One region of the Pseudomonas sp. FA-1 genome, then DNA from elsewhere that is predicted to be linked to it. Evidence: predicted binding sites of a transcription regulator. Region 1 holds the regulator's gene; each other region holds the start of a gene.
What was found. Region 1 encodes sigma-54, which starts transcription at its own class of promoters, with help from an activator protein. Its sites were predicted from a motif close to ANTGGCATNNANNTTGCTNT; they were not measured.
Positions count from the first base shown of each region.

Region 2: nirB (nitrite reductase large subunit NirB) is a predicted target of sigma-54. The motif match lies at 2,602-2,621, and genes of this name have one in related genera.
Region 3: AC1MHZ_RS07330 (CmpA/NrtA family ABC transporter substrate-binding protein) is a predicted target of sigma-54. The motif match lies at 2,850-2,869, and genes of this name have one in related genera.

Region 1 covers NZ_JBWXTH010000002.1:345,782-352,901, reverse strand. Annotated here, with positions in the region: gene pmbA (metalloprotease PmbA) at 1-882, shown strand, start outside; gene AC1MHZ_RS05640 (HPr family phosphocarrier protein) at 949-1,221, opposite strand; gene rapZ (RNase adapter RapZ) at 1,243-2,097, opposite strand; gene ptsN (PTS IIA-like nitrogen regulatory protein PtsN) at 2,099-2,563, opposite strand; gene hpf (ribosome hibernation-promoting factor, HPF/YfiA family) at 2,576-2,884, opposite strand; gene AC1MHZ_RS05620 (RNA polymerase factor sigma-54) at 2,962-4,455, opposite strand; gene lptB (LPS export ABC transporter ATP-binding protein) at 4,612-5,337, opposite strand; gene lptA (lipopolysaccharide transport periplasmic protein LptA) at 5,338-5,862, opposite strand; gene lptC (LPS export ABC transporter periplasmic protein LptC) at 5,849-6,421, opposite strand; gene AC1MHZ_RS05600 (KdsC family phosphatase) at 6,430-6,954, opposite strand; gene AC1MHZ_RS05595 (KpsF/GutQ family sugar-phosphate isomerase) at 6,969-7,120, opposite strand, start outside.
Region 2 covers NZ_JBWXTH010000010.1:84,061-91,180, forward strand. Annotated here, with positions in the region: gene AC1MHZ_RS18070 (bifunctional nitrate reductase/sulfite reductase flavoprotein subunit alpha) at 1-2,411, shown strand, start outside; gene nirB (nitrite reductase large subunit NirB) at 2,743-5,295, shown strand; gene nirD (nitrite reductase small subunit NirD) at 5,295-5,660, shown strand; gene bamJ (BamJ family beta-barrel-assembly machinery protein) at 5,838-6,593, shown strand; gene AC1MHZ_RS18090 (YkvA family protein) at 6,940-7,120, shown strand, end outside.
Region 3 covers NZ_JBWXTH010000003.1:88,053-95,172, reverse strand. Annotated here, with positions in the region: gene rlmKL (bifunctional 23S rRNA (guanine(2069)-N(7))-methyltransferase RlmK/23S rRNA (guanine(2445)-N(2))-methyltransferase RlmL) at 1-890, opposite strand, end outside; gene rmf (ribosome modulation factor) at 1,442-1,657, shown strand; gene AC1MHZ_RS07335 (quinone-dependent dihydroorotate dehydrogenase) at 1,757-2,782, opposite strand; gene AC1MHZ_RS07330 (CmpA/NrtA family ABC transporter substrate-binding protein) at 2,911-4,125, shown strand; gene AC1MHZ_RS07325 (ANTAR domain-containing response regulator) at 4,137-4,712, shown strand; gene AC1MHZ_RS07320 (nitrate/nitrite transporter) at 4,921-6,132, shown strand; gene AC1MHZ_RS07315 (bifunctional protein-serine/threonine kinase/phosphatase) at 6,143-7,120, shown strand, end outside.

The sequences.
Region 1 (7,120 bases):
GCCGACGGCACGACCCTGAACACTCACCAAGGCTGCCGGGTCTATGGCAACAGCCATGGTTTCATCGGCAGCTATGCCTCCACGCGTCATAGCTTGAGTTGCGTGATGATCGCCGAAGGCGAAGGGCAGATGCAGCGCGACTACTGGTACGACGTCAATCGTCAGGGCAACCTGCTGGCCGACCCGCGCAGCATCGGCCAGCGGGCCGCACAGCGCGCAGCCAGCCGCCTGGGCGCGCGCCCGGTGCCTACCTGCGAAGTGCCCGTGCTGTTCTCTGCCGAATTGGCCGGTGGCCTGTTCGGCAGCTTCCTGTCGGCGATCTCCGGCGGCAACCTGTACCGCAAGTCATCGTTCCTCGATGGTGCCATCGGCCAGCGTCTGTTCCCCACCTGGCTGACCCTCGACGAGCGCCCACACCTGCCGCGCGCCTTGGGCAGTGCCGCTTTCGATGGCGATGGCCTGGCCACCTATGCCAAGCCGTTCGTCGACAAGGGCGAGCTGGTTTCCTATTTGCTGGGTACTTATTCGGGGCGCAAGCTGGGCCTGCCGAGCACTGCCAATGCTGGCGGTGTGCACAACCTGTTCGTCACCCACGGGGTGGAAGACCAGGCAGCCTTGATCCGTCGCATGGGGCGCGGTTTGCTGGTAACTGAATTGATGGGGCATGGCCTGAACATGGTGACCGGCGACTATTCCCGCGGCGCGGCGGGCTTCTGGGTAGAGAACGGTGAGATCCAGTTCCCGGTCCAGGAAGTCACCATTGCCGGCAACCTGAAGGACATGTTCCAGCAGATCGTGGCCATCGGCAGCGATATCGAAACCCGCAGCAACATCCACAGTGGCTCAGTGCTGATCGAACGGATGACTGTCGCGGGGAGTTGATACCTGCCGCATTGCTAAAAAAAAACCGGGGCCGCTTCGCGGCCCCGGTTGTTTGGCTGGCTAGGGCTACTCGCCTTCGTCGAAGTAGTTGTTGATCAATTCGACCAGGGCATCCATGGCCTCGGTGTCCTGCTCGCCCTCGGTCATCAGGTGTACCTGGGTACCTTTGCCTGCGGCGAGCATCATCACCGCCATGATGCTCTTGCCATCGACCAGCTTGTCCGGCGCACGCCCGACCCTGACCTGGCAGGGGAAGCGGCCGGCCACGCCGACGAACTTGGCCGCCGCCCGGGCATGCAGGCCAAGCTTGTTGATGATGGTGATTTCGCGGGCGGGCATCGTGGGGCGGATATCCTTGGGCTAGAGGTCGCGGTGGCGAACCTGGACGTTTTTCAGGGATTGTTGCAGCAACTGGCCCAAGCGCTCGGTCAGGTACACGGAACGATGGTGCCCACCGGTGCAGCCGATGGCGATGGTGACATACGCACGGTTGCTGGCGGCGAAGCGGGGCAGCCATTTGAGCAGGTAGCTGGAGATATCCTGGAACATCTCCTCGACATCCGGTTGGGTGGCCAGGTAGTCGATCACCGGCTGGTCCAGCCCGGAATGCTCGCGCAACTCCGGCTTCCAGTACGGGTTGGGCAGGCAGCGTACGTCGAACACCAGATCGGCGTCCACGGGCATGCCGCGCTTGAAACCGAAGGACTCGACCAGGAACGCGGTGCCGGGCTCGGGCTGGTTGAGCAGGCGCAGCTTGATCGAGTCCCTCAGCTGATAGAGGTTCAGGTTGGTGGTGTCGATCTTCAGGTCGGCCAGGTCGGAGATCGGGCCGAGCAGCTCGCTTTCGACCCGGATCGCCTCTGCCAGGGAGCGATTGGCGTTGGTCAGCGGGTGGCGCCGGCGGGTCTCGGAGAAGCGCTTGAGCAGCGTCTCCTCGTCGGCGTCCAGGTACAGCACATCACATTGGATATGCCGGCTTCGGGCCTCTTCGAGCAGGTCGGGAAAGCGGGTCAGGTGGCTGGGCAGGTTGCGCGCGTCGATGGAGACGGCCACCTTCGGTTGCAACAGCTCGGTATTGATCAGTGCGTTTTCGGCCAGTTGCGGCAACAACCCGGCGGGCAGGTTGTCGATGCAGTAATAGCCGTTGTCTTCCAGGACATCGAGGGCGGTACTTTTGCCGGAGCCGGACCGGCCGCTGACGATGATCAGGCGCATGTTAGTGCTCGTTCTGTGCGTCCAGGACTACCTGGTACAGGGCCTCGCTGCTGTCGGCGGCACGCAGGCGATCGCGGACCTCCTTGCGATCGAGCATGCTGGCGATCTGGCGCAGCAGTTCAAGGTGGGCATCGGTGGCAGCCTCGGGCACCAACAGGACGAACAGCAGGTCCACGGGCGCGCCATCGATGGCGTCGTAGTCGATGGGAGCATCCAGGTGCAGCAGGGCGCTGACGGGCGCCGTGCAGCCTTCGAGCCGGCAGTGAGGGATGGCGATGCCATTGCCGAAGCCGGTGGAGCCCAGTTTCTCGCGGGCAACCAGCTTTTCGAAGACGTCTTGCATCTCCAGTTCGGGAATTTGCTCGGCGATCAGGTTGGCGACCTTTTCCAGGGCGCGCTTCTTACTGCCGCCCGGCACGTTCACGAGGGAACGGCCGGGGGTCAGGATGGTTTCAAGTCGGATCATGGATGAGAGGGATCAGCGGGCGGCTGCACCTTGCAGCAGGCTTTGCTGTTTTTCCTTGTGTTTTTTCAGTTGGCGGTCGAGCTTGTCAGCCAGGGCATCGATCGCTGCATACATGTCTTGGTGTTCGGCGTTGGCAACCACTTCTCCGCCGGGAATCTGGAGCGTGGCCTCGACCTTCTGCTGCAGTTTCTCGACTTTCATGATCACCGTTACGTTGGTGATCTTGTCGAAATGTCCTTCCACCCGGGCGAGCTTCTCGAGTACGTACTCACGCAGTGGTTGGGTGACTTCTACATGCTGTCCACTGATGTTGACTTGCATACAGCTTCTCCTTTGTTGCCCGTGCATAAAGGGCAGGTATTGCACCTGCCACTGAAACGCTATGGCACAGCCAGGGGCTACATCAGTCGCTTGCGCTCGCTCGACGGTGCGATGCCGAGGGACTCGCGGTACTTGGCGACGGTGCGACGGGCTACCTGGATGCCTTGTGCCTCCAGTAAACCAGCGATCTTGCTGTCACTCAATGGCTTTTTCTGATTTTCCGCCGCAACCAGTTTCTTGATGATCGCGCGGATCGCCGTAGACGAGCATTCACCGCCTTCGGCGGTACTCACATGGCTCGAGAAAAAGTATTTCAATTCATAGATACCACGCGGGGTATGCATGTATTTCTGCGTGGTGACCCGGGAAATGGTCGATTCGTGCATGCCCACCGCCTCGGCGATGTCGTGCAGTACCAATGGCTTCATCGCTTCGTCGCCCTGGTCGAGGAAGCCGCGTTGGTGCTCGACGATCTGGGTGGCGACCTTCATCAGCGTCTCGTTGCGGCTCTGCAGACTCTTGATGAACCAGCGTGCCTCCTGCAACTGGTTGCGCATGAAGGTATTGTCGGCGCTGGTGTCGGCGCGGCGGACGAAACCTGCGTACTGCGGGTTGACTCGCAGGCGCGGGATCGCTTCCTGGTTGAGCTCCACCAGCCAGCGGTCGTTGTCCTTGCGCACGATGACGTCGGGTACCACGTATTCCGGCTCGCTGGACTCGATCTGCGAGCCCGGGCGTGGGTTGAGGCTCTGTACCAGCTCGATGACCTGGCGCAGTTCATCTTCCTTGAGCTTCATGCGGCGCATCAGCTGGCTGTAGTCGCGGCTGCCGAGCAGGTCGATGAAGTCGGTGACCAGGCGCTGGGCTTCGGCCATCCATGGGGTGTCGGCCGGCAGCTGGCGCAGTTGCAGCAGCAGGCATTCGCCGAGGTTGCGTGCGCCGATGCCGGCAGGCTCGAACTGCTGGATGCGGTGCAGTACGGCTTCCACTTCATCCAGCTCGATATCCAGCTCCGGGTCGAAGCCTGCGCAGATTTCCTCGAGGCTGTCCTCCAGGTAGCCCTGGCCGTTGATGCTGTCGATCAGGGTCACGGCGATGAGCCGGTCGGTGTCGGACATCGGTGCCAGGTTCAACTGCCACAGCAGGTGGCTTTGCAGGCTCTCGCCGGTGGAGGTGCGGGTGGTGAAGTCCCACTCGTCGTCATCGCTGGCCGGCAGGCTGCTGGCGCTGGTCTGGTAGATGTCCTCCCAGGCCGTGTCGACGGGCAGTTCGTTGGGGATGCGTTCGTTCCATTCGCCTTCTTCCAGGGTTTCGGCGTTGGCCGTGCTTTCCTGGAAGCTGTTGTCCTGGGCTTCGGCGACCGGCTTGCTCTCGGCGTTGTCGGCCATGGGGTCGCTGTTGTCGAAGTCGTCGCCGTCTTCCTGACGTTCGAGCATCGGATTGGATTCCAGCGCTTCCTGAATTTCCTGTTGAAGGTCCAGGGTGGAGAGCTGGAGCAGACGGATGGCCTGTTGCAACTGCGGTGTCATCGTCAGTTGCTGGCCCATTTTTAGGACGAGCGATGGTTTCATGGCTGGGGCTTAATACCTTGTTCGCCGGCGCGCATGCGCCATCCACTACACGAAGGGCGCCGGGGCGCCAATTTTAAGCAAGTTATATGCCTGAAATTGTAGCGTTTGCCTAGAGCACTGCAACCTTTGCGGCAGTGCTCCAGGCAGACTCCGGGCTCAGAGTCGGAACTCGTGGCCCAGGTAGACCTCCTTGACCAAGTCATTGGCCAGGATGGTCTCGGCATCGCCTTCGGCGATCAGTTGTCCATCGTTGACGATGTAGGCGGTCTCGCAGATATCGAGCGTCTCGCGGACGTTGTGGTCGGTGATCAGCACACCGATGCCCTTGGCCTTGAGATGATGGATGATTTGCTTGATATCGCCCACGGAAATCGGGTCGACGCCGGCGAAGGGTTCGTCCAGCAGGATGAACTTCGGCGCGGTGGCCAATGCTCGTGCGATCTCGACGCGGCGGCGTTCGCCACCGGAGAGGCTCATGCCGAGATTGTCACGGATGTGGCTGATGTGGAACTCCTGCAGCAGGCTTTCCAGCTCCTTGCGGCGGCCGTCGCGGTCGAGGTCCTTGCGGGTCTCGAGGATGGCCATGATGTTGTCGGCCACCGACAGTTTGCGGAAGATCGACGCTTCCTGGGGCAGGTAGCCGATGCCGGCGCGGGCGCGGCCGTGCATGGGCTGGTGGCTGACGTCCAGGTTGTCGATCAGCACGCGGCCCTGGTCGGCGCGGACCAGGCCGACGATCATGTAGAAGCAGGTGGTCTTGCCGGCGCCGTTGGGGCCGAGCAGGCCAACGATCTGGCCGCTGTCGATCGACAGGCTGACGTCGCGGACGACCTGGCGGCCCTTGTAGCTCTTGGCCAGGTGCTGGGCTTTGAGGGTTGCCATTTACTCGGCCTTCTTCTTCGGCTGAATCACCATGTCGATGCGCTGACGGGGTGAAGTCACATTGCCACCACGACCGGCGGTAGCCACCTGGGTCTTGGTGTTGTAGACGATCTTCTCGCCTTCGGTGGTGTTGCCTTCGTTCTCGACCTTGGCGCGGTCGGTGAGGATCACCAGGTCCTTCTGCGCCTGGTACTGGATGGTCACGGCCCAGCCTTTCATCTTGTCGGGCTTGGCGGCGCTCTGCTGCTGCTCGAAGTACGCCAGGTTGCCCACCGAGGTGACCACGTCGATATCGCCGGAGGCGGCGCGCGTGATGGTCACGGTGTTGCCTTTGATCATCATCGAGCCCTGGGTGATGATCACGTCGCCGGTATAGGTGGCTACGCCTTGCTTGTCGTCCAGGTGAGCGTTGTCGGCCTGGATGCGGATAGGCTGGTCACGATCGTTGGGCAGGGCCAAGGCGCTCGCGCTTCCCAGTGCCGCGCTCAGGCTGAGCAAAAAGGGGAGGGTTTTAACGAGCCTCATACTGTCCTCTTACGTTGGACAGCAGGTCCATCCTGCCGTCTTTCAAATACGCTTTCATTCCTTTGCCCGTAGTGGTCCCACCGGCGCCGTCGATTCTAACGGCTTGCTCGGTCTGCGCATATTGCTTCTGCGGGAACACGGTCATGCGGGACGTGGTGACGATCATTTCGCGCTGCTTTTCATCGGTACGGGCCACGCGGACCTTCTCGATGAGCTCGACCTCGGTGCCGTCCGGGTTGACCTCGGCGCGCTCGCTCTGCACGTGCCACGGGTACTGGGTACCGCGGTACAGGTGCAGGTCGGGCTTGGTCAGCAGGGAGACTTCGCTGGCCTTGAGGTGCTCGACCTTGTCGGCAGTCATCTCGTACTGCATCTTGCCGTCTGGCATGAACTGCACGCTGTGGGCGTTGATCGCGTAGTAGTCGATGGCGCTTTCGTCGACCTGGGCCACGGGCTTGTCGAGGAAGCTCTCGGGGCTGATGTTCCAGTAGCCGACCGCCACCAGCAGTGCGGCGATCGCACCGAGCAGCACGATATTTCGGGCTTTCTTGCTGAACATGTGCGGCCTTAGAGGTAGTTGGTGTTGGCAGCGTCCAGGTTGCCCTGGGCCTGCATGATCAATTCACAGAATTCGCGGGCTGCGCCTTCGCCGCCACGCGCCTGGGTCACGCCATGGGCGTGCTGACGAACGAACGGTGCGGCGCTGGCCACTGCCATGCCCAGGCCCACGCGGCGGATCACCGGCAGGTCGGGCAGGTCGTCGCCCAGGTAGGCGACCTGTTCATAGCTTAGGCCCAGTTCGGCCAGCAGGCCGTCGAGCACCACGAGTTTGTCCTCGCGGCCCTGGAACAGGTGCGGGATACCGAGGTTGCGCGCCCGGCGTTCGACCACCGGGGTCTTGCGCCCGCTGATGATAGCGGTGGTCACGCCCGAGGCCATGAGCATCTTGATGCCGTGGCCGTCGAGGGTGTTGAAGGTCTTGAACTCGCTGCCGTCCTCGAGGAAGTACAGGCGCCCGTCGGTGAGCACGCCGTCGACGTCGAAGACCGCCAGCTTGATGGCCTTGCCGCGTTGCAGCAGATCCGGATTCATCGTGTTGTCCTCCATCACATCACGCCTGCGCGCAGCAGGTCGTGCATGTTCAGGGCGCCGGTCGGGCGGTCGTTCTGGTCGACCACCACCAGTGCGTTGATCTTGTTGTCTTCCATGATGCGCAGGGCCTCGGCGGCGAGCATCTCGGCACGGGCGGTCTTGCCGT
Region 2 (7,120 bases), on a different contig from region 1:
GCGAGGGGGTGATGGTCAACAGTGAGCGCAACCTGACGCTGATGCCCAAGGCGGTCGAGCCGCCCGGCCAGAGCCTGCCGGACTGGCAAATCATTGCGCGCATCGCCTGTGCCATGGGATATGCGCAAGGCTTCGACTACCCCGACGCCGAAGCCGTATTCGATGAGATCCGCCGCTTCTGGAATCCCCGAACCGGCTACGACCTGCGCGGCATTGGCTACTGCGAGCTGCGCCAGCGCCCGCGCCAATGGCCCTGTGCCCCGGGCCGCGCCGATGACCGCAGCCCGTTACGCTACGTCGACGCCAGCGCCGCCGCCGCACGGCCTGTAGTGGTCTTCCCCACCCCTAGCGGCAAGGCTCGCTTTTTGGCACGCCCCTGGCTGCCGCCCGCCGAGCAGCCCGATAGCGACTTTCCGCTGGTGCTCAATACCGGGCGTGTGCAGCACCAGTGGCATACCCTGACCAAGACCGGCAAGGTTCCCAGCCTGAACAAGCTCGACCCGGGCCCCTTCGTCGAGCTGCACCCCGCAGACGCGGCACGCCTGGGGATCGTCGAGCGCGACCAGGTGGCCATCCGTTCCCGTCGCGGCCAGGCCGTGCTGCCGGCGCGGGTCAGCGACCGGGTGCAGGTGGGCAGCTGCTTCGCCCCGTTCCACTGGAACGATGTGTATGGTGAGCAGTTGGCGATCAACGCGCTGACCTGCGACGCTGTCGACCCGACTTCGTTGCAACCGGCTTATAAACAGTGCGCCGTGGCCGTGGAGCGGGTCGGTGGGGCGCGTATCGATGTGTTCGAGCTGAACCCGGCGACCGCTGTCGGAACACCGTCCGGTGCTCCTCTCCACCGCGTGCTCTGGGCCTCGCAGACCGGCAACGGCCAGGCCCTGGCCGAGCGCTGTGGCCAATGCCTGCGCGAGGCGGGGTTGGCCGTGGAGGTAAGCTGCATGGAAGCGGTCAGCCCGCGCCAGTTGCAAGGTGCTGCCAGCGTGATGCTGATCGCCAGCACCTTCGGCGACGGCGAAGCCCCCGCCAGCGGGGCTGGCTTCTGGCAGGCGTTGCTAGGGGAGGAGGGCAGCCACTGCGCCGAGCTGCCTTATGCGGTGCTGGCCTTGGGTGATTCGAGCTACGACCAGTTCTGCGGCTTTGGCCGCAAGCTCGATGCGCGTCTGGCCGCGTTGGGTGCCCATCGGTTATTGCCCCGGGTCGATTGCGAACCTGACTTCGACGACGCCTTCACCGCCTGGCTCGAGGCGCTGCTGCCGGCGTTGGGCGCGGCCCCGGCGGCGGTATTGCGCGGCAGTGTTTCCAGCGACGTGTTCGACAAACAGCGTCCATTGCCGGCCAAGCTGGTGGAAAATCGCCTGCTCAATGGCCCGGGCGCCAGCAAGGAAACCCGCCAGCTGGTATTCGAACTGGGCGACAGTGGCTTCGCCTACCAAGCCGGCGATGCCCTGGGTGTCTGGCCTCGCAACTGCCCGACGCTGGTTAAGGAGTTGCTCGGCTTGATGAAGCTGGACGGCCAGGCCTCGGTCGAGCTCAAGGGCAACGCCTCCATGCCCTTGGCCGTAGCCTTGGAGCGGCACCTGGACATCACCCGGGTCACGTCCCGCCAGCTGGAGGTCTTCAGCCAGGCGAGCAGCGACCTACGTGGCATGCTGCTGCCCGAACGCAAGGCCGATCTGAGAAGCTGGCTGTGGGGGCGGCAACTGGCCGATGTGTTGCGCGAGTTCCCGCAGGCATTGTCACTGGCACAGTGGCTGGACCTGCTCAGGCCCTTGCAGCCTCGGTTGTACTCGATCAGCTCGAGCCCCACCGTGCATCCCGGCCAGGTTCACCTGACCGTCTCCACGGTGCGCTACGGCACGCGCAAGGGCGTGTGCTCGACCTTCCTCGCCGACCGCGCCGAGGGGTACGAGGTGGCGATCTTTCCCCAGGTGACGACCCATTTCCGCTTGCCCGACGACGACTGTACGCCGTTGATCATGGTCGGCCCCGGCACGGGCATCGCGCCGTTCCGGGCATTTCTCGAAGAGCGCCAGGCGCGGGGGGCGAGTGGGCGCAACTGGCTGTTCTTCGGCGAACAGCACGAAGCCTGCGATTTCTATTACCGCGACCAGTTGCTGGCCTGGCAGGCCAGCGGCCACCTGCAACTGAGCACGGCGTTCTCCCGCGACCAGGCGCGCAAGGTCTATGTCCAGCAGCGCATGCTGGAGCAGGGGGCGCAGCTGTGGCGCTGGTTGGAGGAGGGCGCCTACTTCTACGTGTGCGGCGACGCCCTGCGCATGGCCAAGGATGTCGAGGCCGCCTTGCACCAGGTCATCGCCGAGCACGGCGGTATGGGGAGCGAGGCCGCTCAGGGGTACGTGGACGCCTTGAACAAGGCCGGGCGCTACCGGCGCGATGTGTACTGAGTGCCCCAGGATGAGCAGGCGTGCACTGGATTGGAGCTTTGCGTACCCCTGAGAACTGGCGTGATCCTTGTAGGAGCGGGCTTGTCCCGCGATTAGGCCGGCCCCGATATCACCGTCGTCTGGCAAGGGCTTCGCCCTTGATCGCGGGACAAGCCCGCTCTTACAGAAAGGGGGCAACGCCTAATGGTGAGTTGGCACACTCCCTGCTTCTGAACCCTTACAACCTGCCCTGCTGATCAACGGCGACCAGCCCGGGCCCACTACTGATGAGAACAGGCAAAGGCGCCTGGAGCTTCGGCTCCAGGCGCCTTTTTTTTCGCGAGGATCGGCTATGAAGGCAACAGCGAACAGCGGGCAACGAGAGCGACTGGTCATCGTCGGCAATGGCATGGTCGGCCACCACTGCGTCGAACAACTGATCGAACGCGGCGCCCTGGCGCGTTTCGAGCTGCGCGTGTTCGGCGAGGAACGCCAGCGCGCCTACGACCGCGTGCACCTCTCCGACTATTTCGGTGGTAGCGATGCCGAGGCTCTGGCGATGTGCGAGCGGGACTTCTACGACCGCCACGGCGTGCACTTGCACCTGGGCGAGGCCGTGCTGGGCATCGACCGCGAACGCTGCGAGGTGCACACGGCCGAAGGGCGCTACGGCTACGACCAGTTGATCCTCGCCACCGGTTCCTACCCCTTCGTGCCGCCGATCGAAGGCTCCAGCGGCACCGCGCGCCTGGTCTATCGCACCCTGGACGACCTCGACGCCATCCGCGCGGCAGCCGGCAACGCCCGCCGTGGCGTGGTGGTCGGTGGTGGCCTGCTCGGCCTGGAGGCGGCCAATGCCCTGAAGGCCCTGGGCCTGGAAGCCCATGTGGTGGAGTTCGCGCCACGGCTGATGCCGGTGCAGCTCGATGGCGAGGGTGGTGCTGCCCTGTGCGCGCAGATCGAGGCGCTGGGCGTGGGCGTGCACCTGTCCCGGGCCACCCAGTCGATCAGTGCTGGCGAGGCCTACCGCTACCGCATGAACTTCGACGGTGGCGAGCACCTGGAAACCGACCTGATCGTATTCTCCGCCGGAATCCGCCCCCAGGATGCCCTGGCCCGCGCCTGCGGCCTGGATGTCGCCGCCCGGGGTGGCGTGGTGATCGACGGCGATTGCCGCAGCAGCGACCCACGCATCTACGCCATCGGCGAATGCGCGTCGTGGAACGGCAGCGTGTTCGGCCTGGTGGCGCCAGGCTACGGCATGGCCCGCAACCTGGCGGCGCTGTTGGCAGGCGAGCCTGCCCAGGCCTTCACCGGCGCCGACATGTCCACCAAGCTCAAGCTGCTGGGTGTGGATGTCGGCTCCATCGGCGATGCCCACGGTGCCACCCCCGGCGCGCGCAGCTATCGCTTCATCGACGAGGCCAACGCGGCCTATCGCCGGCTGGTGGTGGATGCCAGCGGCAAGCGTGTGCTCGGCGCGGTGCTGGTGGGCGACAACAGCTATTACGACACCCTGCTGCAGTACGTGCAGAACGGCATCGCCCTGCCGGCCGACCCCGCGGCGCTGATCCTGCCGCAAGGTAGCGGGGCTCCGGCCCTGGGCGCCGATGCACTGCCCGACAGCGCGACCATCTGCTCCTGCCACAACGTCAGCAAGGGCGCGGTCTGCGCGGCGATCGACAGCGGCTGCGCCGACCTCGCCGCAGTCAAGGACTGCACCAAGGCCGCCAGCGGTTGCGGTGGCTGCACGGCGCTGCTCAAGCAGGTCTTCGAGCATGCGCTGAGCGCCCGTGGCGTGGCCGTGGACAAGAGCCTCTGCGAACACTTCGCCTATACCCGCCAGGAGCTCTACGCATTGGTCCGGGTCGAAGGCATCCGTACTTTCGCCGACCTGCTCGCGCGCCACGGCAAGGGCCAGGTCGGTTGCGACATCTGCAAGCCCACCGTGGGCTCGATCCTCGCATCCTGCTGGAACCAGCCGATCATGGACCCCTCCCTGGTGCCGCTGCAGGACACCAACGACACGTTCATGGCCAACATGCAGAAGAACGGCACCTACTCCGTGGTGCCGCGCATTCCCGGCGGCGAGATCACCCCCGACAAGCTGATCGTGATCGGCCAGGTGGCGAAGAAGTACGACCTCTACACCAAGATCACCGGCGGCCAGCGCATCGACCTGTTCGGCGCCCAGCTGCACGAGTTGCCCTTGATCTGGGGCGAGCTGATCGAGGCCGGTTTCGAGACCGGGCATGCCTACGGCAAGTCGACCCGCACGGTGAAGTCCTGCGTGGGCAGCACCTGGTGCCGCTACGGCGTGCAGGACAGCGTCGCCATGGCCCTGCGCCTGGAAGACCGCTACAAGGGCCTGCGCTCGCCGCACAAGCTCAAGTTCGCGGTCTCCGGCTGTACCCGTGAATGCGCCGAGGCGCAGAGCAAGGACATCGGCGTGATCGCCACCGACAAGGGCTGGAATCTGTACATCTGCGGCAACGGTGGCATGCGCCCGCGCCATGCCGAGCTGTTCGCCACCGACCTCGACGACGAAACCCTGGTGCGCCTGATCGACCGGGTGCTGATGTTCTACATCCGCACCGCCGACAAGCTGCAGCGCACTTCGGTCTGGCGCGAGAGCCTGGAAGGCGGGCTGGACTACCTCAAGCAGGTGATCATCGACGACAGCCTGGGCCTGGCCAGCGAGCTGGAGGCGCAGATGCAGCATGTGGTCGAGCGCTACGAATGCGAATGGGCCAACGCCCTCAAGGACCCGGAAAAGCTCAAGCGCTTTCGCACCTTCGTCAATGACCAGCGCCCCGACCCGGACGTGCACTTCGTTCGCGAGCGCGAGCAGCGCCGGCCCGGTGCACCCTTGCATTTGATTCCCACCACCCAGGAGGCTATCTGATGAAAACGTCCAACGCTGCTGTGGCAACGCAACCCGGTTGGCAAACGGTCTGCCGGCTCCAGGACCTGGTCGCCGACTCCGGCGTGGTGGTCTGGCATGAGGGCGAACAGGTGGCGCTGTTCTACCTGCCCGACCAGGCCCAGCCCGTGTACGCCCTCGACAACCGTGACCCGCGCTCCGGTGCCAATATCATCGGTCGAGGCCTGGTCGGCAGTCTGAAAGGGCAGCTGGTGGTCGCGGCACCACTGTACAAGCAGCATTTCAGCCTGCACGACGGGCACTGCCTGGAGGATACGGCGCAGGCCTTGCGCGTGTGGCCGGTGCGCGTTTGCGGCGATGCGGTGGAGCTTGCGGCGTGCGCTTGAAGCGTGCGCGGTGAAGTTGCAAGCGGCCGGGCAGGACGATTCGCTTCAGCTACGGGGAAATATCCGTGAACTTATCGGACTTTCCTGGCTCTCATGCCGGTAGCCATTGGTCATGGCCGCCTGATAAGCTCGCGGCTTTACCTGATTGCCCTTATGGCGCATGAACAAGGAACTAGCATGAAACAGCATCGTTTGGCGGCTGCGGTTGCCCTGGTTGGTTTGGTCCTCGCGGGCTGCGACGCTCAGACCAGCAGCGTCGAGCTGAAGACTCCGGCACAGAAAGCCTCCTACGGTATCGGCCTGAACATGGGCAAGAGCCTGGCTCAGGAAGGCATGGAAGACCTAGATTCCAAAGCGGTGGCCCTCGGCATCGAGGATGCGGTTGCCAAGAAAGAGCAGCGCATCAAGGACGAAGACCTGGTAGCGGCCTTCACCGATCTGCAGAAGCGCGCCGAAGAGCGTCTGGCCAAGGCCAGCGAGGAAGCGGCCAGCGCCGGCAAGAAATTCCTCGAAGAGAACGGCAAGAAGCCAGGCGTCGTCACCACCGCCTCGGGCCTGCAGTACGAAGTGGTCAAGAAGGCCGACGGCCCGCAGCCCAAGCCGACCGACGTGGTCACTGTCCACTACGAAGGCAAGCTGATCGATGGCAAGGTGTTCGACAGCTCCGTCGAACGTGGCAGCCCGATCGACCTGCCGGTCAGCGGCGTGATCCCGGGTTGGGTCGAAGGCCTGCAACTGATGCACGTCGGCGAGAAGTACAAGCTGTACATCCCGGCTGACCTGGCCTACGGTGCCCAGAGCCCGAGCCCGCTGATTCCGGCGAACTCGGTACTGGTCTTCGACCTGGAGCTGCTGGGCATCAAGGACCCGGCCAACGCCCAGGGCGAGGCGCCGGAAGCCGAAGCGCCAGCGGCTGAAGAGCCTGCCAAGTAATACCGCGTCAGATCCAAACAAAGGGGCCGCTTCGCGCCCCATCGCGGCACAAGGCCGCTCCTACATCAGCCGTGCCACCCGCACGTCCCCTGTAGGAGCGGCCTTGTGCCGCGATGGGGCGCGAAGCGGCCCCTTTAGTTCTGAACGAACCCCATAAACCCCGGAGTGTCGAAGAAAGGGCAGCCCACCGACGCAAAACGTTTGCGGTTCTGAAACAGCTGTGTAAAAAACGCCCGATCTGAGCCAGACCCTTGCCCTGTGGGCACCTCGCGTCGGAAACTGCTCCCTGTTCACAAGGTTATCCACAATAAATGTGGATAACCTTCCCTGCCGATATGGAGGCCCCATGAGCGCACCCTGGAATTTCGCCCGCTTCCTGCCCCTGGCCGAGCGCCTGCTCAGCCGTGGTCGGCTGCCGGCCTTGCTGTTCGCCGTGGCCCGCAAAGGCCCCAAGCTTGGCCAGCTGCGGGAGGACGTCCGTTTGCTCCAAGGCCTGTGCCTGGCGTGGTGGCGGGGCGAATACCGCG
Region 3 (7,120 bases), on a different contig from region 1:
TCGCCCTGGTAGATCTTCACCCAGTCGCCCAGGCCCGCGCGCTCGACGTTGTTGCGCCCCGGCTGGATCAGCCGAGGGTCGGCTTCGTAGCCGCGAATCCACAGCGGCGGCTTGGCCAACCCTGCGTGGGCACGGGCCTGGGCCTCGTCATGTACCTTGCGCCACAGCGCCGGCACATGGCCGAGCCAGGCCGTGAAGCCCCACCGTTCGCGCTTGAGGTTAGGTGCAATATCGGCAGCGATCATCGCCGCTTCGACCAGGAAGGTGCCCACGCCGCACATGGGGTCAGCCAGGGCGCCGCCTTCGGCGGCGATACGCGGCCACCCGGCACGGATCAGCACCGCCGCCGCCAGGTTCTCCTTCAGCGGCGCAGCGCCTTGCTGCAGGCGGTAGCCGCGCTGGTGCAGGCTGTGGCCGGAAAGGTCCAGGGACAGGATCGCCTCACCGCGCTCCAGGCGCAGGTGCACGCGCACGTCCGGGTCGATCTTGTCCACCGAGGGGCGCTGGCCTTCACGGTTGCGCAGCTTGTCGACAATGGCGTCCTTGACCTTCAGGGCACCGAAGTGGGTGTTGTCGATACCTGAGCCGTGGCCGCTGAACTCCACCGCCAGGGTGCCGTCGGCCATCAGGTGGTCCTGCCAGTCGACACCATGGACGCCGCCGTAGAGCTCGTCGGCGTTCTTCATGGAAAAGCGCTTGAGCACCAGCAGCACGCGGTTGGCCAGGCGCGACCACAGGCACAGGCGGTAGGCGGTTTCCATGTCGGCCGAGCCGCGGATCGCCGAGGTGTGCTCGCGCACCTCTTCAAGGCCCAGGCTGCGGGCTTCCTCGACGAGCAGGCCTTCCAGGCCTTTGGGGCAGGTGAGATAGAGTTCGAAACGGTCCGACATGAGCAATCCAAAGCCTTGGGCTGGTTGAGTGACGGGCCGACGCATCGCCCCGCCTGAGTTTGCCCGGGCGCCCTTCCAGCAGGCGCTCGGGTGGCCTTGCCCATTGAGGGAAGGCCGGGCCACCTGATCGACGAGCCCATCGCGTCATGGCGAAAGTGGGTTAGATCATCAGGCAGTATGAAAATTTCCAGCGACGGGGCCGCCAATGTGACCCTTCGTCGCATTTCAAATTGTTACGGTCATCGTCCGGCACCACTGGCCAGGTGACTGCACAGCAGCGCTAAACCCTGATCATAGCGGGCTCAACGATAAATCAAGTTGAGTCGCATTTATTTACTTATCCTTTGACCCTTGGAAAGGTTACGTCCTTATGACAAATCGATCATTCACACTGTGACTCGCTTTGGTTAGAACTGACCTCAGGTTGTCTCGCAACGAGGCAACACCTTCCGCTCGCCACGCCGGCAGCGAGCGCAAACCGGCAGAACGATTCTGCCCGGCCTCGGAGAGGCCGACGGGACATTACAGTCAACAAGTGAGGGCAACACCCTATGAGAAGACTTAAGCGTGATCCGTTGGAAAGAGCATATTCACGTGGCTACCAGTATGGGGTCACCGGCAAATCCCGCGAGCTTTGCCCCTTCAACCTGCCGTCCGTACGTCAAGCCTGGATCAATGGCTGGCGCGAAGGACGCGGTGACAACTGGGATGGCATGACCGGCACCGCTGGCATCCAGAGACTCAACGAAAATCACGCCGTTGGCTGAGACGAGGACACTGAATTCGAGTCACCATGCGCGCCCTATCCGGGCGGCGGGCTGAGGCCCAGGGGCCCCCTCGAGGGGCCCTTTTTTATGCCCGTTCCTTTATTGCCGAGGCATCGCCGCAATGGCATCCACCGCCTCGCGGATCAGCGCAGGCCCCTTGTAGATAAAGCCCGAGTACACCTGCACCAGGCTGGCACCAGCGGCAATCTTTTCCGCTGCGTGACGCCCTTCGGTGATCCCGCCTACGGCGATGATCGGCAACCTGCCGGCCAGTTCACCGGCCAATACCTTCACCGTGTGGGTGCTCTTCTCCAGCACCGGCGCACCGGACAGGCCACCGGCCTCGTCACCGAACGGCAGGCCCTGCACGCCTTCGCGGCCGAGCGTGGTGTTGGTGGCGATCACCGCGTCCATGCCGGTTTCCATCAGCGCCGAGGCCACCAGCGCGGTTTCCTCGTCGGTCATGTCCGGGGCGATCTTGATGGCCAGGGGCACGCGCTTGCCGTGCTCGGTAGCCAACTGCTCGCGGCGCACCGCCAGCGCCTGCAGCAATTGCTTGAGCGAATCGCCGAACTGCAAGGTGCGCAGGCCTGGGGTGTTGGGCGAGCTGACGTTGACGGTGATATAGCTGGCGTGGGCGTAGACCTTCTCCAGGCAGATCAGGTAGTCGTCAACCGCGCGCTCGACCGGCGTGTCGAAGTTCTTGCCGATGTTGATGCCCAGCACACCGTCATAACGTGCTGCGCGAACCCGCGCCAGCAGGTGATCGACGCCGAGGTTGTTGAACCCCATGCGGTTGATGATCGCCGTGGCTTCGGGCAGGCGGAACAGACGCGGCTTGGGGTTGCCCGGCTGAGGGCGCGGGGTCACGGTGCCGATCTCGACGAAGCCGAAACCCAGCTGGGCGAAACCGTCGATGGCCGCGCCGTTCTTGTCCAGGCCAGCGGCCAGACCGACCGGGTTGGCGAAGTTCAAGCCCATGACCGTTACCGGCAACGCCGCCGGCTGCTTGCACAGCAGGCCGTTCAGACCGAGGCGGCCACCGGCGCCGATCAGGTCCAGGGACAGGTCGTGGGAGGTTTCCGGGGAAAGCTTGAACAGCAGCTGGCGGGCCAGGGTATACATGGGCAGGCAAGACTCGCGGTGAGTGAGCGGGCGATTATAGCCAGCGCGCGGCCCGGGCGACAGGGGCGCTGGCACATGGGTTGCTTCGCAAGGTACAGGCAGACAGCCCCGTATCGGCGAGGAACCCCTTGAATACAGCACTCCCCACGACACCCCTGGCCTGGGTCAATGGCAGCGATGCCCCCGAGAAAACCTCCCTGGACATCGGCTTCATGGCCTTGACCGACTGCGCGCCAGTCGTAGTGGCCGCCACACAAGGCTTCGCCCAGCTGCACGGCCTGACCCTCAACCTCAAGCGCCAGGCCTCCTGGGCCGGGCTGCGCGACAAGCTGGTCAGTGGCGAACTGGACGCCGCCCATTGCCTGTACGGCCTGGTCTATGCCGTGCACCTGGGCCTGGGCGGCGTCCCCAGCCATGCCATGGCCGTGCTCATGGGCCTGAACCAGAACGCCCAGGCCCTGAACCTCTCCCCGGCCCTACAGCGCAAAGGCGTGACCAGCCCCGAGGCGTTGTCGCGCCTGGTGCACCAGCATGGCGCACGCCTGACCTTCGCCCAGACCTTCCCAACCGGCACCCACGCCATGTGGTTGTACTATTGGCTGGCCAGCCAGGGTATCCATCCACTGCAGGACGTGCGCAGTGTGGTGGTACCCCCCGCGCAAATGGCTGCCCACCTGCAGGCTGGACGCATCGACGGCTTTTGCGTCGGCGAGCCCTGGTCGGCCGATGCGGTGGCCAAGGGCTTGGGCTTTACCTTGGCGACCAGCCAGTCGATCTGGCCGGACCACCCGGAAAAAGTCCTCGGCGCTACCCGCTCATTCGTAGAGCAATACCCCAACAGTGCCCGAGCGTTGTTGAAAGCCGTTCTGGCTGCCAGCCGATTCATCGAGCAATGCCAGGAAAACCGTCGTAGCACAGCCCAACTGCTCAGCGGCAAGGCCTACCTGGACGCCCCGCTGGGCAGCATCGAACCGCGACTGCTCGGCGACTACCAGGACGGCCTTGGCAACCAGTGGCACGACCCTCACGCCCTGCGCCTGTTCGACCAGGGGCGGGCGAACATGCCCTACCTGTCCGACGGCATGTGGTTCATGACCCAGTTCCGCCGCTGGGGCCTGCTACGCGAAGACCCGGACTACCGGGAGATCGCCCACCAAGTCCAGCAGCTGGATCTTTACCGACAGGCAGCCGAGGCCATCGGCGTGCCATGCTCCTATCCCCTCATGCGCAGCAGCCTGCTGATCGACGGCAGCCGCTGGGACGGCAGCGACCCTTACGGCTATGCCCGCAGCTTCCGCCTGCATGCCCTGGATGACGCTCTCGGCACCCGAGCCGGACTGTGAGGAGCACGAACATGCTGCGTATCCTGCTGATCGACGATACCGAAAAGAAAGTCGGCCGCCTCAAGGGCGCCCTGATCGAGGCGGGCTTCGAGGTGATCGAGGCCGGCGCGCTGACCATCGACCTGCCCACCTGCGTCGAAACCGTGCACCCGGACGTGATTCTGATCGATACCGAATCACCGGGCCGGGATGTGATGGAACAGGTGGTTCTGGTCAGCCGCGACCGCCCTCGCCCGATCGTGCTGTTCACCGACGAGCACGACCCGGGCGTGATGCGCCAGGCGATCCAGGCCGGGGTCAGCGCCTATATCGTCGAAGGCATCCAGGCCACGCGCCTGCAGCCGATCCTCGACGTGGCCATGGCCCGCTTCGAAAGCGACCAGGCGCTCAAGGCACAGTTATTGGCTCGCGACCAGCAGTTGGCCGAACGCAAGCGCATCGAACAAGCCAAGGGGTTGTTGATGAAGATGAAAGACTGCAACGAGGAACAGGCCTACACGCTGATGCGACGCCAGGCCATGAGCCGCCAGCAGAAGCTGATACAGGTGGCCGAGCAGATCATCGCCATGCACGAGATGCTGGGCTAGGCACCGAAAATCCAAAGCCAACCCTCGCCAACAGTTGGCCCATCTCTTGCTGAGCAAACCTCACCGGTAGCCAACGGCGGTTACCTCACTTGATTCCCGACAAAGACGTCGCTCTCCCCTCCTCTCGTGGAGCGGGCAGCGGCGTCTTTTTCGTTCCAGCCCTGCACAGCCAGGGCGTGACCAGCGTTGCAGCCACGCGAGGTGTTCGATGAATACGAGCTTCTGGAAATCCGGGCATGTGCCCACCCTGTTTGCCGCGTTCCTGTATTTCGACCTGAGCTTCATGGTCTGGTACCTGCTGGGCCCCTTGGCGGTGCAGATCGCCACCGACCTCGGGCTCAGCGCACAGCAACGGGGCCTGATGGTGGCCACGCCGATCCTGGCCGGGGCCGTGCTGCGTTTCGTCATGGGCCTGCTGGTCGATCGTTTGTCGCCGAAGACGGCCGGGTTGCTCGGCCAGGTCGTGGTGATCGCCGCCTTGGCCAGCGCCTGGCATCTGGGCATCCATAGCTATGGGCAAGCCTTGCTGCTGGGCGTATTCCTCGGCGTTGCCGGCGCCTCGTTCGCTGTCTCCCTGCCCCTGGCCTCGCAGTGGTATCCCCCTCAGCACCAGGGCAAGGCCATGGGCATCGCCGGCGCGGGCAATTCCGGCACGGTGTTCGCCGCCCTGCTGGCCCCGGCCCTGGCGGCGGCCTATGGCTGGAACAACGTGTTCGGCTTCGCCCTGCTGCCCCTGGTGCTGACCCTGGCCTTGTTCGCCCTGCTGGCACGCAATGCACCGCAACGGCCCAAGCCCAAGGCCATGGCGGACTACCTCAAGGCCCTGGGCGACCGCGACAGCTGGTGGTTCATGTTCTTCTACAGCGTAACCTTCGGCGGTTTCATCGGCCTGGCCAGTGCCCTGCCCGGCTATTTCAGCGACCAGTACGGCCTGAGCCCGGTGACCGCCGGCTACTATACGGCCGCCTGCGTATTCGCCGGGAGCCTGATGCGCCCCCTGGGCGGCGCCCTGGCCGACCGGTTCGGCGGGATCCGCACCTTGCTGGCCATGTACAGCGTGGCCGCCATCTGCATCGCCGCGGTCGGCTTCAACCTGCCCAGCGCCATGGCGGCCTTGGCCCTGTTCGTCAGCGCCATGCTCGGCCTTGGCGCGGGCAACGGCGCGGTGTTCCAACTGGTGCCCCAGCGCTTTCGCCACGAGATCGGCGTGATGACAGGGCTCATCGGCATGGCCGGGGGCATCGGAGGGTTCCTCCTGGCCGCCGGGCTGGGGGCGATCAAGCAACATACCGGCGACTACCAGCTAGCCCTGTGGTTGTTCGCCAGCCTCGGCCTTTTGGCCTGGTTCGGCCTGCACGGTGTCAAACAGCGCTGGCGCACCACCTGGGGCTCTGCGGCCGTCACTGCGGCGCGGGTCTGAGGAAGTACCCATGAGCCTGCAGTTGAGCTTCGCCCAAGCCACGGCCACCGGCCCACGGGCCGAGAACCAGGATGCCCTGCGCCTGGTCACGCCCGCTGCGGAGCTGGCCGCCAGCAAGGGCTACCTGTGCGCGCTGGCCGATGGCGTCAGCCAGTGCGCCGACGGCGGCCTGGCCGCGAAGGCCACCCTGCAGGCGCTGGCCCTGGACTACTACGCCACCCCCGCCACCTGGGGCGTGACCCAGGCCCTCGACCGCCTGTTGCTGGCACAGAACCGCTGGCTGCGTGCCCAAGGCAACGGCCAGCCGCTGCTGACCACACTCAGCGCCCTGGTATTGCGCGGGCGGCGTTTCACCTTGGCCCACGTGGGCGACTGCCGCATCTACCGCTGGCACGCAGGCCACCTGAAGTGTTTAAGCGAAGACCATGTCTGGGACCAGCCCGGCATGCAGCATGTGCTCAAGCGGGCCCTGGGGCTGGACCAGCACCTGCTGGTGGACTACCTCGAGGGTGAGCTGCAGGTCGGCGATTGCTTCATGCTGCTCAGCGATGGCGTCTGGGCGACCCTCGGCGATCGGCTTATCCAGTCGATACTGCATGACCAGCCCGACCTGCAGGCAGCCGCCGACACCCTGGTCGCCACGGCCCACCATGCCGGCAGCCAGGACAACGCCAGCGCCCTGCTGGTGCGCGTGGACCAGCTGGGCCCGGCCAACCTAGGCGATACCTTGGCGCACCTGCAGCAATGGCCGGTGCCCGGGCTGCTACGCCCAGGCCAGTCGATCGATGGCTGGCAGGTCGATGCCGTGCTGTCGCGCAGCCGTCAATCGGTGCTGTATCGGGTGCACGACAGCCAGGGGCAAGCCTGGCTGCTCAAGACCCTGCCTGAGGACCTGCGTGCCGAACCGGGCGCCACCCAGCGCCTGTTGCTGGAAGAATGGTTCCTGCGCCGGGTCGCCGGGCGGCATTTTCCCGAAGTGCACAGCGCC